Regions from separate parts of the Mesobacillus sp. MER 48 genome, predicted to be linked through region 2. Evidence: predicted binding sites of a transcription regulator. Region 2 holds the regulator's gene; the other holds the start of a gene.

Region 1 (3,423 bases), 500 kb from region 2:
CATTGTATGGTCCATATATGCCGGGTTTCCTCGCACACAGAGGACTTGAACTTGACAGCTTGATCCAGACAATGTTCTTCACAACTGAAGGTATCTTAGGAACACCATTAGGGGTTTCTTCTACGTTTATCTTCTTATTCTTGTTATTTGGCGCGTTTCTAGTGAAAACAGGCGTTGGCCAATATTTTAACGATCTTGCTGTTTCTATCGCTGGAAAAAGAGTTGGTGGTCCGGCAAAGGTAGCGATTTTTTCTAGTGCATTGCAAGGAACAATCAGCGGCAGTTCCGTGGCTAACGTAGTCACGTCAGGCTCATTTACGATTCCTATGATGAAAAAGCTCGGATATCGTAAAGAATTTGCTGGAGCAGTAGAAGCAGCTGCTTCTACCGGTGGCCAGCTTATGCCGCCTATCATGGGTGCAGCTGCTTTCTTGATGGTGGAATTCATTGGCGGCGGCATCACTTACTGGGATATCGCTAAGGCTGCAGCCATTCCAGCGCTGCTTTATTTTACCGGGATTTGGATCATGACACATTTTGAAGCAAAACGGGTCGGCCTGCGCGGATTGAAGGATGAAGAAATGCCTGACCGCAAAGAAGTTCTGGCTAAAATCTATTTGCTATTGCCAATATTGGCTGTAATTGTCCTGATGGTAAGCGGAATGAGTGTTATGAGAGCCGCTCTATGGAGTATTGTTATTACTGTGGTGGTTAGTGCGATAAAGAAAGAAACTCGGATTGGTTTCAGAGATGTAATTGATGCGCTTGTCGATGGGGCACGCACGGCGTTAGGTGTTGCGGCTGCAACTGCTGCTGCTGGTATTATCGTAGGGGTTGTAACCAAAACCGGCCTTGGCCTGAAGCTAGCCAATGGATTGTTGGATCTTGCCGGAGGACATTTACTCCTCACCCTGGCGTTTACAATGGTTGCATCCCTGGTATTAGGAATGGGGTCACCGACAACAGCAAACTATGTCATTACGTCAACCATTGCAGCACCGGCCATCATTTTGCTGGGAGTACCTGATTTATCTGCACATTTATTTGTATTCTATTTCGGGATCATCGCTGATATTACACCTCCAGTAGCGCTGGCGGCATTTGCGGCAGCTGGTGTGTCAGGCGGTGAACCAATAAAAACAGGGGTTAACTCAGCAAAGCTGGCAATAGCAGCGTTCATCATTCCTTATATGTTCGTATTGTCTCCAGAATTGTTAATGATTGATACAACATGGTATTACCTTATCTGGGTGGTGTTTACGGCACTTGCCGGCATGATGCTGATTGGTGCAGGTATTATTGGTTTCTGGCTGAGGAAATTGTTCTGGTACGAGAGAATAATTGGAGTTGTAAGCGGCTTAATGCTGATTTATCCTGAAAAAATTACGGATATAATCGGACTTGGTTCCTTTGTTCTACTCATTGCATTGCAAATACTGATCAAGAGAAACAATACACCTGAACCAAGTACAGTTAGTTAATTTTAAGAAGTCCTCATTCCGGGGGCTTCTTTTTTAACTGGTTTTAAGGAAGTGCCGTTTTTCGGGCATGATGGATAGGATGTTTTCAACCTTGAATAAGCGTTCCTCGTTTCTAAGGAAACAAAATGCTTTAAAGTAATTCCCCCTGATCTCTTTTACAATGATCCTTCGCTGTGTGATCTGGTTATCGACTGCAAAATAAATCATTTCTACAGGCTGGTTTTCTTTTAGTGATTTTTCCAAAAGGAAATTCATGTGTATTCACTCCTTATCTTTTATAATTACATTATACCCGAACATTCGTTCTTTATTCAATTATTTTAGAACACCTGTTCGTTGTTTTTGTAAGTGTGGAGTGGTATAATCTGGAATGGAGGTGTGATGGATGGAGAGTGAAATGCTTAGGATTTTTGATCAACAGGGGACTTGCCTGGGAAAAGCACCGAGGTCCGATGTCCATAAAGCTGGCCACTGGCATGAGACATTCCATTGCTGGTTTACAGAGCGGATAAACGGGGAGGACTTTCTTTATTTTCAAGTTCGCAGTTCCGCTAAGAAAGATTATTCAGGATTGCTGGATATCACCGCAGCGGGGCATATTCTGGCTAATGAAAGCCCTCTTGATGGCTTGAGGGAAGTAAAGGAAGAACTCGGAATCGACGTGACTGTTGAAGATTTACACACGTTAGGTGCCATCAAAGATTCACTGATCAGTCCAGAATTCATTGATAGAGAGTTTTGCCATGTATTCTTGTACAAGAAACATCAGCCTTTAGAAACATTCCAGCTGCAAAAGGATGAGGTCTCAGGGATCATGGTGGCAAGCATGACCGATTTTGAAGATCTATGGTTTGCTAAATCCAGTGAAATAAGGCTCAAAGGTTTCAAGGTAAGTGAGGAAGGCGAAAAGAAACCAAAAGAGATGCTGGCCTCCAAAAAGGATTTTGTGCCTCATGAAGATGAGTATATTAAAAGGGTCATCCAAAGTATAAGAAATTCATAATCCAGATAATTTTTATGGGGAAAAATTATTGACTTTATACTGAATCCAGTATATATTAATTAATGTCCTCATTAAATAGGACAACTTAGAACGATTCCTTAGCTCAGCTGGGAGAGCGCTACCTTGACAGGGTAGAGGTCGCTGGTTCGAACCCAGTAGGAATCATACTTTTGAAAAAGCCCCCATCTCTTATATAACAAGGGATGGAGGCTTTTTTGTTTTGCCAACACTTCTTTTACCAGACAAGCAGGCGGAATCAATCAGCCACTACTTTTTCAAAACTTATTGCCGTTTTCCCTTCAAAATGTTCAGTTAAGCTCAATGCCTAACTGAGCTTTTTTATTATTAGCTGCTGATAATATACCTTCTTCCTGCTTCCCGTTAATTTAGAGTGATAATTTCATTTAACTTAGAAAAAAATAAGGATTAGGAAAGGAGGGATAGCAAATGCCTGTGAAAAAGTTGGTTACAGGATTGATTTTGTTTGTAGCATTGTTCACGGTTGTGACAACAATAGGCTTACATAGTAGTTTTGCCGAAACTGGTGTTGCAACTAAACCAATGGAGAATGTTAATATGATTGAGGTAGAGTTGAATGATAATTACTTTAATCCAAAAGTTATCAGCATTCCAAACGGAATCACTACAACCTTGAAATTGAGAAACAAAGGGAAGAAAGAGCATACATTTACAGTGGAAAAGCTTGGGATTGACATCGAGCTCCAGCCAGGAAAAGAAAAAAACATTTCCGTGAAACCAGAACAGAAGGGTACTTATGAATTGATATGCCGGTATCACTTCCAGGAAGGTATGGTTGGGAAGGTAAATGTTAATTAAAAAGCAGTGCAAATAATGTATTGAGTACCCAAAAAGTTAGAGTGAAATCTAACTTTTTGGGTGTCTCATCAATGCTCCTTTTTATTTTCGAAACAATAAGAG
Region 2 (3,423 bases):
ATATTCATATAACGAGTCCATAATGTGTAAGCCATCGGTGCTGCCCCCATCGGCATGCCTGGATGGCCGGAATTTGCTTTTTCAATCGCATCAATTGATAAAGTACGAATGGAATCAATTGAAAGCATATCAATTTCTTTAAACATTTAATACATCCTTTCTATAGGTACTGGCTACATCATTAATATTATAGCGAGAGAAATTATTATACAACAAATTATGCCTGAAGGAGACAGAAAAGGCCGTATTGTTATTTATTTTGACGCATACTCGCTGTACTTATGTAAGCAAACGGTTCAGATGAAGACGGAATAAGATTTTGACATAGAAGCTAAGAGGCCTTTAAAATTGTTCGATTGCTGATTTTTCACTTCAGTAGTCGTATATAACATTCAGTTTTTTCATCTGTCATGCTGCCTAAATAAAAATGGAATACATTCTCTCATGTATTCCAAATTGAATATATTAATGAAGTTTATTCTTCATTTTTTCTTCTTTTAGTTTTTCAGGTGTAACATCATTGCCTTCTGGATCAACAATGGTAACTCCCTTTAGTGTATTGAGCATTGAAGAACGGAATGACTGGAGATACTCGGCGCGAAGCTTTGTCTGTTCCTTTGCTTCCTCTTCAGTCAGCGTTGATGTTTTTGCTTTCCTTGCCAGTTCATTGATTCTAGCAATTTTATCACTTGATAGCATTGTAAAGCTCCTTTGTGTAAAAAATTACGTCAAATGACATCTTACTAAATTTTTTCTAGTTTTACAAGAAAGGAGCCTCATTCCTCATTTGATTCTATATATTCAAGATATCGTCGATTCACTGTAGCCTTGGATACATTGTAGCCAAATCCTTTCAGAGTAGCGGCAATTTCAGCAAAAGTAAGGCCATTATTCCGCAGCCTGACAATCTCTGCTATCGGCATATCTTTACGTTCCCTGCCGGAATGCTCGCCCTGATTTTTGAGATTGCGCTGAGGCTTGTATCCATGTTCAACCGCGCGTTTCATTCCGCGTTTAATCTTTATATTATGGATCTTCCTCTGATATTCTTCTACCATACTGACAATCTGGAGCACCATGGAATCCGATTCAGAAAGCTGAAGTTCCCCGCTGTGAGAGATGCTGTATAACTTAACGTTCTCCTTTAATATGCAATGGAGAATAGCAACCTTTGCATTACCCCTGCCAAGTCTAGTCTCATCCTGAATCAATACGGCACCGACTGACTTGTCCTTTATCAGCTCCAGCAGTTCAAGGATCCCGTCCCTTTCAAGGTCATACCCGCTGGCTTGTTCCTTGATGATGTTCATCACTTCAAATCCATAATGTTCTGCAAGGCGGAGCAATTCTTCCTCCTGCCTTGCAAGCGAAGTTTCCTGCGTTTCTTTCGTGGTACTTACCCGGCAATAAATAATCGCTTTCATGCTGTCACCTAATTCTATGTACAAATTATCTTTCAGCCCCGGCAATCTGTGTTGGCTCCAGATATTCAGCCGTCACCGGGATGACAAGTTCATCTCCCGGAAAAACCCTTTCTCCAACAATCCCATTTTCCTTTTCTACCCAGCTCACGAATTCATTTTTCGATAAGCGATGTTCACTGGCGTAAGTCTCTGCAATCTCCCATAGTGACTGCCCTTCTTCTATAGTAACAGTTATGTATGCATCCTCATTATGTAAATTTGCTTTTGCCACCAGCGAAAAAATCAGGCTGACAGCAAGAAGGATTAAAGCGTAAGAATAGTTTTCCCATAGTCTTTTCATAATCGACACTCCTAACGAATATATGTTCGCCTATTTGCTTTTTATTATAATACGAACATTTGTTTTGTGTCAACTCAAAATTCGAACTTATGTTTGTATCTATCAAATAGACATGGTATAATTAGGACAAGAAAATATACGAGGTGCGTGAATATGACAAAGTTATCAAAGCGGCAACAAGATATTTTTGAATTCATAAAAGGTGAAGTCAAGAAAAAAGGATATCCGCCATCCGTACGTGAAATCGGCGAAGCAGTTGGACTAGCATCAAGTTCTACGGTACACGGCCACCTTGCAAGGCTCGAAAGCAAAGGGCTGATCAGACGCGATCCAACAAAACCGCGTGCAATTGAAATACTGGAAATCGAAGAGGAAAACCGTATCCCTAAATATAATGTTGTCAACGTGCCTGTTGTCGGTAAAGTAACAGCCGGTATGCCAATCACGGCTATTGAGAATGTTGAAGAATACTTCCCGCTTCCAGACCGCCTTGTTCCTCATGATGAGCAGGTTTTCATGCTCGAAATCATGGGTGACAGTATGATAGAGGCTGGTATCCTGGATGGGGATTATGTAATCGTCAAGCAGCAAAAGACAGCCAATAATGGAGACATTGTAGTAGCAATGACTGAGGATGACGAAGCAACTGTTAAACGTTTCTTCAAGGAGAAGGACTATTTCAGGCTCCAGCCGGAAAATTCATCAATGGAACCGATTATCCTTCGGAATGTATCGATTCTTGGTAAAGTCATTGGTGTATACCGTCATATGCACTAAAAAGCAAGCGGACTCCGCTTGCTTTTTTTTCGTTCTATTAAACTTTCATTCTTTAAATGTTCTATGAAAAAGCATATTTCTTTCCAAAGTAGGTACAAACCCTGACAACTTGTCCCTTTCCGAATAAAATATCGTGTATTTTAGCTATGGAAGACGTTTAATCTCGAATGAGATCCAATCAAAATAATAACTTTGCAGCAGGAGTCTTTTACCCTAACCGCAACAACAGCCAGGTAAGGGCGACAATTGATTTTGAAGATCTTTGCCTTGCTGTCCGTCGTTGCATCATCAACGACCTGGTTGCTGGTGCTCAGGATGAGAATGATCGTGACCGCGATGATAGAAAGTGCGGATGCGTAGACTAATTTCAGCAAAAAAATCCCGCAAGGCTTGGGCCTTTCGGGATTTTTTCTATACTAATGAATGTCACTAACAGGAAGCACTGCTGTTATTTCTTCCATAAATTCTGCTTTTTGCTTACCAGTAAGCCATAAATGGACGATACCTTCGTCCTGGCTGCTCCTGATCAACCGGCCTATTCCCTGTCGTAACCGAAGCAGCATATATGGTACGTCTACTTCTGCAGAAGGGTTGGCCGCATGCTTCCTTTTTGCCTGGAAGACCGGATCATGAGGCGGGAATGGCAATGAAGCAATAATGACCTGGGTCAATGATTCACCGGGGACATCAAGTCCTTCCCATAAACTGTATGAGCAAAGTACAGTGCTTTTGACATTCTGGAAGTCTTTTACGGTTTCACTAATCTCACGGTCGCCTTCAAACAGGATGTCAAAATCCCACTCCTGTTGATTGGACCATACTCTGAACCTTTCCATTTCCTGCATGGAAGAAAACAAAACCAGGGAGCTTCCGCTTGAAGCC

The links. The regulator LexA, encoded in region 2, represses DNA repair genes until DNA is damaged. The targets are predictions, from matches to a motif close to CGAACATATGTTCG.
Region 1: the regulator LexA is predicted to act here: its motif matches at 1,775-1,788, upstream of M3593_RS07095 (WYL domain-containing protein).

Annotation. Positions count from the first base shown of each region.
Region 1 covers NZ_JAMAUR010000002.1:170,150-173,572, forward strand. Annotated here, with positions in the region: gene M3593_RS07090 (TRAP transporter permease) at 1-1,481, shown strand, start outside; gene M3593_RS07095 (WYL domain-containing protein) at 1,515-1,736, opposite strand; gene M3593_RS07100 (NUDIX hydrolase) at 1,867-2,484, shown strand; tRNA gene M3593_RS07105 (tRNA-Val) at 2,577-2,649, shown strand; gene M3593_RS07110 (cupredoxin domain-containing protein) at 2,932-3,321, shown strand.
Region 2 covers NZ_JAMAUR010000002.1:671,347-674,769, reverse strand. Annotated here, with positions in the region: gene tkt (transketolase) at 1-146, opposite strand, end outside; gene M3593_RS09575 (DUF896 domain-containing protein) at 466-699, opposite strand; gene M3593_RS09570 (YneB family resolvase-like protein) at 777-1,424, opposite strand; gene yneA (cell division suppressor protein YneA) at 1,450-1,764, opposite strand; gene lexA (transcriptional repressor LexA) at 1,918-2,541, shown strand; gene M3593_RS09555 (hypothetical protein) at 2,709-2,906, shown strand; gene M3593_RS09550 (ATP-dependent DNA helicase) at 2,958-3,423, opposite strand, start outside.